DNA from 4 places in the Desulfuromonas thiophila genome. Region 3 is predicted to be linked to each of the others. Evidence: riboswitches for the same ligand, from Rfam matches in the RefSeq annotation. Region 3 holds a riboswitch; each other region holds the start of a gene.
The links. Region 3 has a riboswitch for cobalamin ahead of metE (5-methyltetrahydropteroyltriglutamate--homocysteine S-methyltransferase). Riboswitches for the same ligand answer to the same signal wherever they lie in the genome.

Region 1: linked by a shared signal. The riboswitch ahead of BLR80_RS12315 (ribonucleoside triphosphate reductase) and the one ahead of metE (5-methyltetrahydropteroyltriglutamate--homocysteine S-methyltransferase) in region 3 are both predicted to bind cobalamin.
Region 2: linked by a shared signal. The riboswitch ahead of BLR80_RS09470 (TonB-dependent receptor plug domain-containing protein) and the one ahead of metE (5-methyltetrahydropteroyltriglutamate--homocysteine S-methyltransferase) in region 3 are both predicted to bind cobalamin.
Region 4: linked by a shared signal. The riboswitch ahead of BLR80_RS11690 (TonB-dependent receptor plug domain-containing protein) and the one ahead of metE (5-methyltetrahydropteroyltriglutamate--homocysteine S-methyltransferase) in region 3 are both predicted to bind cobalamin.

The regions. Positions count from the first base shown of each region.
Region 1 covers NZ_FNAQ01000026.1:12,384-14,580, forward strand. The annotation lists gene cobC (alpha-ribazole phosphatase) at 1-449, opposite strand, end outside; cobalamin riboswitch at 558-674, opposite strand; cobalamin riboswitch at 852-1,030, shown strand; gene BLR80_RS12315 (ribonucleoside triphosphate reductase) at 1,178-2,197, shown strand, end outside.
Region 2 covers NZ_FNAQ01000012.1:7,934-10,130, reverse strand. The annotation lists gene BLR80_RS09470 (TonB-dependent receptor plug domain-containing protein) at 1-726, opposite strand, end outside; cobalamin riboswitch at 896-1,083, opposite strand; gene BLR80_RS09465 (transposase) at 1,367-2,032, opposite strand.
Region 3 covers NZ_FNAQ01000029.1:4,162-6,358, reverse strand. The annotation lists gene metE (5-methyltetrahydropteroyltriglutamate--homocysteine S-methyltransferase) at 1-897, opposite strand, end outside; cobalamin riboswitch at 939-1,122, opposite strand; gene BLR80_RS12440 (hypothetical protein) at 1,165-1,533, opposite strand; gene BLR80_RS12435 (homocysteine S-methyltransferase family protein) at 1,517-2,197, opposite strand, start outside.
Region 4 covers NZ_FNAQ01000021.1:36,201-38,397, forward strand. The annotation lists gene BLR80_RS11690 (TonB-dependent receptor plug domain-containing protein) at 1-897, opposite strand, end outside; cobalamin riboswitch at 1,016-1,197, opposite strand; gene BLR80_RS11695 (putative manganese-dependent inorganic diphosphatase) at 1,375-2,197, opposite strand, start outside.

The DNA.
Region 1 (2,197 bases), on a different contig from region 3:
ATGACCAGGTGGCCGGCCTGTTCGGCCAAGATGCTTTCCACAACGGCATCGAGACGGTGGCGGAACTGCTTCAGCGATTCCCCGGCGGGGAAACAGAAATCGTCGGTAAAGGCGGCCCATTGATTGACGCGCTGCGGGTCGTTGTGGAGAATCTGGGCGAAATCCAACCCTTCCCAGTCGCCGAAATTGATCTCTTGCAGGCGCTCGTCAATGGTGACCGGACGGAGCGACTGGCGGATCAGGGGCTCGGCGGTCTGGCGGGCGCGTTGGGCCGGGCTGCACCACAGGGCATCGATGGCGGGAAAGCCGGGCCGGCTGAGATGGCGGACCAGACGTTCGGCCTGCTGCCTGCCGTCGGCACTGAGCGGTACATCGCTGCGGCCGATATAATGACCGTCAAATTCCGTGGCGATGGCGGCATGGCGGATGAGGGTAATCTGTGTGGTCATGGACGGTGCCGTCATCGGTCAAAAAAAATCCCCGCAACCAGAAAAGGTTGCGGGGATTCCGTATTTAATCCGCAAGTCGGGTTCAGCCACCTCATTCCACGAAGGTGGGGCGAACAAATGAATCGGGCGTGTATCTGACTGACGTCGCGGTCAAGCGACGAACACAGTGGCGGGTCCGCGACGGATTTGCACCGTCTTCCACGAGTCCGATTATTTTTTTTATGGTGGGCCTGTTTGTTGGCCAGGACGGTAGAGAAAAAAAATGCGCTTGTCACCTCAATATGATTTAATTGTTTATGAATCGGCGCAGTTGGGCCAGCCGTCGGCATCGTGCGGGGCGAAACCCCTTGACAGCTTCGTATGCCTCGGCTAAAGAGAACCAAAAATATCCACTTTCAGTGGAACCCATATCGTGGATCATGGTGCCCGTAAGGGCTTGATAGGGAAGAGGGGTGCAATGCCCCCGCGGACCCGCCGCTGTGAGCACAGACGACAGGCTTAATGCCACTGGTCTTCTGACCGGGAAGGCGCCTGAAGGTTGAAGTGCGAGCCAGAAGACCTGCCTGATCTGAACACTCGGTATTTCCTCGTGGTAAGGGAAGAGTGAGACCCGTATCCGGATTTAGAATGCGATAAGTCCGCAGGATGCCTTGGCGCCTGCGGACTTTTTATGTTTTTGCGCTAACAGTCTTCCGAAACACGAATCCGACACATACAAGGAGTAGACGATGTCGAAGCCTGGGTATTCCGAACAAGTTGTTGCCCTGGGATTACCTAGCGTGGTTGTCAAGCGTGACGGTAGCCAGGTGCTGTTCGACAGTGAACGTATCTGTTTCGCCATTGCCCGTGCCGGTAAGGCCACGGGCGAATTTGATGACGCCGAAGCCGCTCTACTGACACAGCAGGCTCTCAAGGTGTTGCGCCACCGTTTCGCCGGTCAGCCTCCCAAGGTTGAACAGATTCAGGATGTGGTGGAACAGACGCTGATTTCAGCCAACCACTTCGCTACCCTACGGGCCTATGCGGTGTACCGCGAACAACACCAGAAACTGCGACAGGATCGGCAGACCTTGGTCGATGTGGCGTCGTCCATCAATGAGTATCTCGACCAATCGGACTGGCGAGTCAACGCGAATGCCAATCAGGGCTATTCCCTCGGCGGGCTGATCCTCAACATCTCCGGCAAGGTGACGGCCAACTACTGGCTCAACCATGTCTATGCCCCGGAGTTGGGAGAGGCCCATCGCGACGGCAGTCTGCATGTCCACGATCTCGATATGCTGTCCGGCTACTGCGCCGGTTGGTCGTTGCGCATGCTGCTGCAGGAGGGCTTCAACGGCGTACCCGGCAAGGTGGAAGCGGCACCGCCGCGCCATCTCTCCAGCGTTATCGGTCAGATCGTCAACTTCCTTGGCACCTTGCAGAATGAATGGGCGGGAGCGCAGGCGTTCAGTTCGTTCGACACCTACCTGGCGCCGTTCGTGCGCAAGGACAGGCTCAGCTACGACGAGATCAAACAGCAGATGCAGGAGCTGATCTTCAACCTCAACGTGCCGTCGCGCTGGGGCACGCAGACGCCGTTCACCAACCTTACCTTTGACTGGACCTGCCCGGAAGACCTGAAGAATCAGGTGCCGGTGATCGGCGGCGAGGAGATGCCGTTTACCTATGGCGAGTTGCAGGCGGAGATGGACCTGATCAACCGCGCCTACATCGAGGTGATGACGACCGGCGACGACAAGGGGCGG
Region 2 (2,197 bases), on a different contig from region 3:
GTTGACGTTGTAGAGGGCTTTCAGGTCGAGGCTTTTGTTTTCAAACTGGCTGTGGGGTAGCTCGTCGCCGTCGCCGACTTCATAGTCGTCGTGATCCTGAGCCGCCACGTTGAGGCGAATGCCGAGACCGTGACCGCCGGCGTTGACCGTATAGTTGCCGACCAGGCCGTCATCCACCGACGAATAGCGCGTGCCGATGTGGTGCTCGGCCTGCCAGCTGTCGCCGTCGGCCAGAGCCACCTCCTTGGTGATGATGTTGATGACGCCGCCGAGGGCATCGCTGCCGTAGAGCACAGAGGAGGGGCCCTTGACCACTTCGATCCGTTCAATGTCGTTGCTGTCGATAAACGGCGTCAGCGGCGCGCGACCCGCCCACAGGTTGGTCTCGCGGTCGCCGTCGAACAGCACCAGCACCCGGTTGGTGCCCATGCCGCGAATGGTCGGCGTGGTTTCCCACGGCCCGGCGCCGCTCAGGGTCACACCGGCCACGCCGTCGAGCAGGTCGGTGAACGTAGCGGCATTCTGCTCCTGAATCTGTTGCTGGTTGACGACGCTGATCGTCACCGGCGTGGCAAAGGCGGAATTCTGCGAGCGGGTGGCCGTGACCACCATGTCATCGAGCACAAGGCTGTCCGTCGTCTCATCGGCAAACACCGTGGAGATATTGGGTGTCATGCCGAGCAGGTAGAAAAAAAGGGCATAAAAAATGGTGTGGCGGTTTTTCATCGAGAAGCGCTCCTTGGTTGATTGCACAACATTGGATAAAAACGGGGAGGCTTCAGACAGATTTCAGGCGTGGCGGAAAACAAAAAAGCCCGTAACCAGACGGTTACGGGCTCCCATTGTGACCCTTGACCTTGCGCATGCCGACCGAATCATCCCCTTCGGTATAAATGACATCAAAACCACGACAGCAGGTCTTCTGACTCCCGGATCGTCCTTCAACCGCGCCTTCCCGAACGGTGGTTCAGTGGCGTTGTGCGATTGTTGTCCCCGGTTACAGCGGTGGGTCCGTTCCCGATTTGCACGGGATTCCCTTTTCAGCAGCCGCGCGGGCTGAACACTGTTGTGGCAAACTATTCAGTTGTCGGTGGCGGCCTGTGGCCGCCCGTTTCCTGTCGGCGAACCTCCTGAAGGGTGGTTTTACGCGCTGGGCTGAAGATGGCGCTTTTTCAGGGCACGGCCCCGGAACTATAGAGGAGTTCGGCTGCTGACCGCAACCGCATATTTGCGGTCATGACCGAGCCGCCACGCCGCATCGGACAAGAGGCTCAATGTTCCGTGCGGCCAGTGTTCGGGTGGAGATCTGATATCGGTTTCTTCAGGCAACAAACCCAGCCAGGGCTTCTGGCGCAGAGGCCAGATGCTAAACCAGGGGACGCTCCCCGGTTTTTCTTGGCCTGCCCGGTTTGCGGGGCCTTAGCGTTGTCTTCAATGTCTCTTCCATCTTATCGATAAACCCCTCAGAACCGAACGGACGACCTGCCCGGGTTACGCTACGCAAGCTGTCTTCAGCTTTGTCGTCACTTTGCATGATAAAATCAGCATAGGCTGACCTGTCTTTGCAAGCAAGCCAAGAGGGTGAATGTAAAAGATCATCACAGCCAGAGGTGAGATGAGCCCTGGCGCTGGACCAGCGGTAATCTTCCGCCTTTTTTACTGTGCCCGATTTGACCGCGTTCTGTTCGATATATCGTGCCACCGTCCACAGATAGTCATCCTGTTCCACCAGACATGAAAAGAACCGGTTTTGCCAAATACGACCGTTTTGCTTCAATTTGCGATTGAGATATTGCGTATAGACTTGATTTGTCAGGCCGATGCCGCGAGCCAGTGAGTCCTCTTTCTCGGGAACAACGAGCAAATGAACATGGTTGTCCATCAAAACAGTAGGCCCAAATCTGCAAAGAAAACGCCTTGCTGTATTTTGCCAGCAGTTTGAGGTATTGCAGTCGGTCTTCATCGTTAAAAAAGACGGTCGCGCGGTTGTTGCCGCGCTGAGTGACGTGGTGGGGATATTCGGGAACGACAATGCGGGCTATTCTTGGCATGGGAGAAGGATAGACTGGTTTTGTGTTAAAAGCAATTTAATTTGGAGGGTGTCCCTTGTTTCCTCTCGTTTCTCCCTACTTTCTTGACTGATTACAGTCGTTGTCACATATTCATAGTGATTTTTTCGGTCTACTGTCTGGTTCAT
Region 3 (2,197 bases):
ATGGCGCAAATCGTTTTTCCAGACATTACGGCCATTCACCAAACCAGCAGACAGAACCATCGTTTCCGGCAGGATGTCCAGCACGGTATTGAGCTGCGCCGCGCCACGCACCAAGTCCAGATGCAAGCCATCGCAGCCGCTCTCCAAGGCCAGGGGCAGATTGTCGCCAAGCGCGCCAAAATAGGTGGCAAGCAGCAGCTGGCTGCCGGTGGCCGCCTCCTTGAGCCGGCGCAGGGCAGGGACAAATGCCTCTCGGGCCATGCCAGGCAAATCAGTACACAGGATCGGCTCGTCAATCTGGATCCAGTCACACAGGGGCGCCAGATCGACAAGCAACGTGCAATAGACACGGACGATATCATCCAGAAAGCGCCAGCGGTCGGCACCATTGAGTTCTTTTGCCAAGCTGGTGAAGGTGAGCGGTCCGATCAGAACCGGTTTGGGGCGAAATCCCAGAGAAAGGGCATGGCAGGTTTCTTCAATAAGTTTTCCCGTTGAACGCCGGATGATTGTCTGCGGCGTGAACTCAGGAACCAAGTAGTGATAATTGGTATCGAACCACTTGGTCATTTCCATGGCCGGAAGATTGGCCGTCGCATCACCCCGTGCCATGCGAAAATAGGTGGAGAGATCGGCTTCTTCTGCCGCGCCAAAGCGCTGGGGAATCATCCCCAGCATAAAAGCAGTATCGAGCATCTGATCATAGAGGGAGAAATCCCCCACGGCGACCATGGAGAGCCCCTGATCGCGTTGAATTTTCCAGTTGCGCTCCTTAAGTGTTTTTGCGGTGCGAATCAGCTCGTCCTGATGGCCGGTGCCTTTCCAGAAGTTTTCCAGCGCCTTCTTCAGTTCACGGCCAGCGCCAATGCGCGGAAACCCCAGTACGTGTGCTTCCATGACAATACAGTTCCTTTCATTTGTCTGTTACGCGAGACGAAACTACGATTACGAACAGGACGTCTTCTGGCTCCCGGACCCCGAATTGCTTTACCTTCCCGTTTCAAGCGAAACAGTGACAAAGCAGGGGAATATCTCCGGTTACAGCGGCGCGTCCGCGACGGATTTTCACCGTCTTCCGTTTCCTGTTCACCCTTGCCAACAATTTTGCGTGCATCAAATACGTTTTTTCCGGCCCATGCTATAAGCGGACCACCATCCCTCCTTTCATTTTGTCCAGCGCTGGGGTTCGGTCCGGCTGGCGATTTCCTGTTCTCTGACAATGTTATCGGCCATGCGCAGCAGGGAAAACCAGGCAGGGTTCCCGAGCAATTGCAGAACAAGCCTATTCCGCGCGGCCTCGTCGATCTGCAGCACCAGATAACGCTGCAGAAACTCCCGACGCTGTAACTCCGAAAGATCGCCACAGGAGGTTTCTGCAAGTGGCAGCTGAAAGGGTTCGATGCCCATCAGAAAACAGGCTGACAACAGGGTTCTGCACTGCAACCGCAAACCGTCGCCGGAAAACGGGCTGGCACCTGTCAACTGGCGAATCAACAACCGCAGAGCAGCGCGATTTTTAAATTTCCGGTGCATCGGAAACGTCCTTTCCGGCAGCCTCCGGCGATGTGGCACGGCTGCCTTCATCACTGAACCGCTGAGCCAGCCGCACCGCGCCAATGGCATCGCTAGCGTAGCCACTGGCGCCGATTTCATCGGCGTAGTGTTGATCCACCACCGCGCCGCCGATCATGAAGCGCACCTTTGTCAGGCCCTCGGCACGGGCCAGGTCGATCACCTTTTTCATCTCCACCATGGTGGTGGTCATCAGCGCGGACAAACCAATGATTTCAGCCCCATGATGCCTGGCTGCGCGGACGATATCCTCAGCCGAGACATCCTTGCCCAGGTCGATGACGTCAAAATTATAATTGTTCAGCATCAACGCCACGATGTTCTTGCCGATATCGTGGATATCCCCCTGTACCGTGGCCAGCACCACCTTGGGGCCCTTGCCGCCCGAGGCACCGCTGGCTGCATCAAGAAATGGCTGCAGCACGCTGAAGCCTTTGCGCATGGTATCGGCACAGGTGATCAGCTGCGGCAGGAAATACTCCTTGCGGTCAAACTTGTCGCCCACCAGATTGATGGCCGGAATCAGACGATCATCCACCAGCGAACGGGGCGACTCCCCCTGTTCCAGGGCCAGCCGGATCGTCTGTTCCATCCCTTCTTCGTCCCCTCCGACAACCGCATCAAA
Region 4 (2,197 bases), on a different contig from region 3:
CAGGCGCTCGGTGTCAATGCGGCTGTGGGTGCGGCCGGTCGGATCGGGCTGATACTGCCAGGTGGTCCAGTCCAGCGCGAAACGGTCGCCGGCGTAGCCGGCTCCCCAGTCATCCAGATCCATCTGGGCATCACTGTAGTGCACCAGCGCCGTCAGCGCGGTGGACGAACACAGCTGGGCATTGACCTTGCCGCTGAAGCTGGTGTTGCGCCAGCCATCGTCCTCGCTGGTGTTGCCCCCCTGGGCGATGGCGTTGTTATCGGCGTTGGCCAGGGAATAGCCCTCGCTGTCCAGATGCGACAGGGCCAGGGAATAGCCCAACGGCCCGACCGTGCCGCGCACATCGCCCGCCACCTTGCGGCTGTGATAGCTGCCCGCCTCGGCGCTGAGACTGCCCTGGGTCTGGTCTGTGGCCTGGCGGGTGATGATATTGATGACCCCGGCGCTGGCGTTGCTGCCATACAGCACGCTCATGGGGCCCTTGACCACCTCGATGCGCTCGATGTTGTCAAGACTCAGGTTGGCCAGATCGGCGCCGCGGTTGGTGTCCGTCGGGTCGTTGACCGCCACGCCATCCAGCAGCACCAGAGTATTCTTCGAATCAGCGCCACGCAAAAACACCTTGGTGGTCGTGCCCAGCCCGCCCAGCGGCGAGAGATTGACCCCCGGCACCAGCCGCAGGGCCTCGGCCACCGTCTGCACCTGACTGGCGGCGATATCCGCCGCGTTGATCACCGCCACCGACGCGCCGCCAACCTGCTGCACCGCGCTGCTGCTGCGCGTTGCCGTCACCACCAGATCCTCAAGGGTCTGCTCCGCCGCAGCCGTGCCGGCCGCCGCGCCACCTGCCAGACCCACCAGCAGCGCCAACGGCGCCGCCTTGCTCCACAACCTCATGTTCCGCCTCCAGAACGCCTGCGTCCGGGGCGCAAAAAACCCCGAACCGATAGTGAAAAATCGATTCGGGGTTGTCCCATTCTGCCCACAAATCGCCGTCCGTCTTCGCCACGAAGACCAACTAACAAGGGTTCAGGCAGGTCTTCTGACTCCCGGCTCAGCCGTCCGCCGCGCCTTCCCGGCAAAAGCCAGTGGCCTGAAGCAGCGTTCGTCCCCGGTTACAGCGGCGGGCCCGTTCCTGATTTGCACAGGATTCCCGTTTTAAGCTCGCAGGCGAGCACCTGAAACCATCTGGCGCGCACCATAGAAAGTCGGCCCGCGGCTGTCAAGGCCAAAGACCGGACAAGCCGTGCAACCGCGTTTTTTGCGTTGTATCGCCGCCAACCTTCGGCTAGGGTAGATGCCATGCTGCTTTGACCAGAGGGTCAAAACATTTCACCCCGTGATCCCCCTCCTTCACGGGGTCTTTTTATTCCATCAGACCGGCGGCGCCAGCACCTTCAGCAGATGCGGCAGCAGCTGCTTCTTGCGCGACAGCACCCCTTTCAACTCATACAGCCCATCCTCCAGTTGGGGATAGCCCATCGCAAAAGGCAGCGTGCTGTCGTGCGACACCAGCAGCAGACTGTCGCCAGCCACAATATCCGTCACCAGCAATCCGGTCAGGGCCAGATCCCGCTGCTGCCGCAGCCGTTCCAGCTGCGCCGCCAGCTCGCCCTTGAGACTGTGAAATTCGTGAAAGCCGACCACCTCCACCTGACCGATGCCGAAACGGCCGCCGCCAGCCTCGAACTGTTTGAAATCCGACAGCACCACCTGCTCCAGGCTGCTGTAGGCACTCATGGCGCTGGTAGCACTGAAGATACGCTGACCGAACTCCTGCGGATCGAGCCCGCTGCAGCGCCCCAGCCAGTCGGCCATGTCGCGGTCGATGGCCGTCGCCGTCGGTGACTTCAGCAGCACCGTATCCGACAGCAGCCCCGCCAGCATCAGCCCGGCAATGGCCGGCTCCGGCGTCAGAGCAGCCTGCTGGTACAGCGTCGCCACCAGGGTACAGGTACTGCCAAGCGGCTGATTGATGAAACGGATGGGTTTTTCCGTCTGCAGACTGCCCAGCCGGTGATGGTCGATGATTTCGAGAATCTCCACCTTGTCCGCCCCCGCCACCGCCTGACCCAGCTCATTGTGATCCACCAAAATCAGCTTACGGCGCGATGGCTGCAGCAGATTGCTCTTGGTCACCACCGCCAGCAGACTGCCATCATCATTGAGCACCGCCGCCCCCGGCACATCGCTGTGC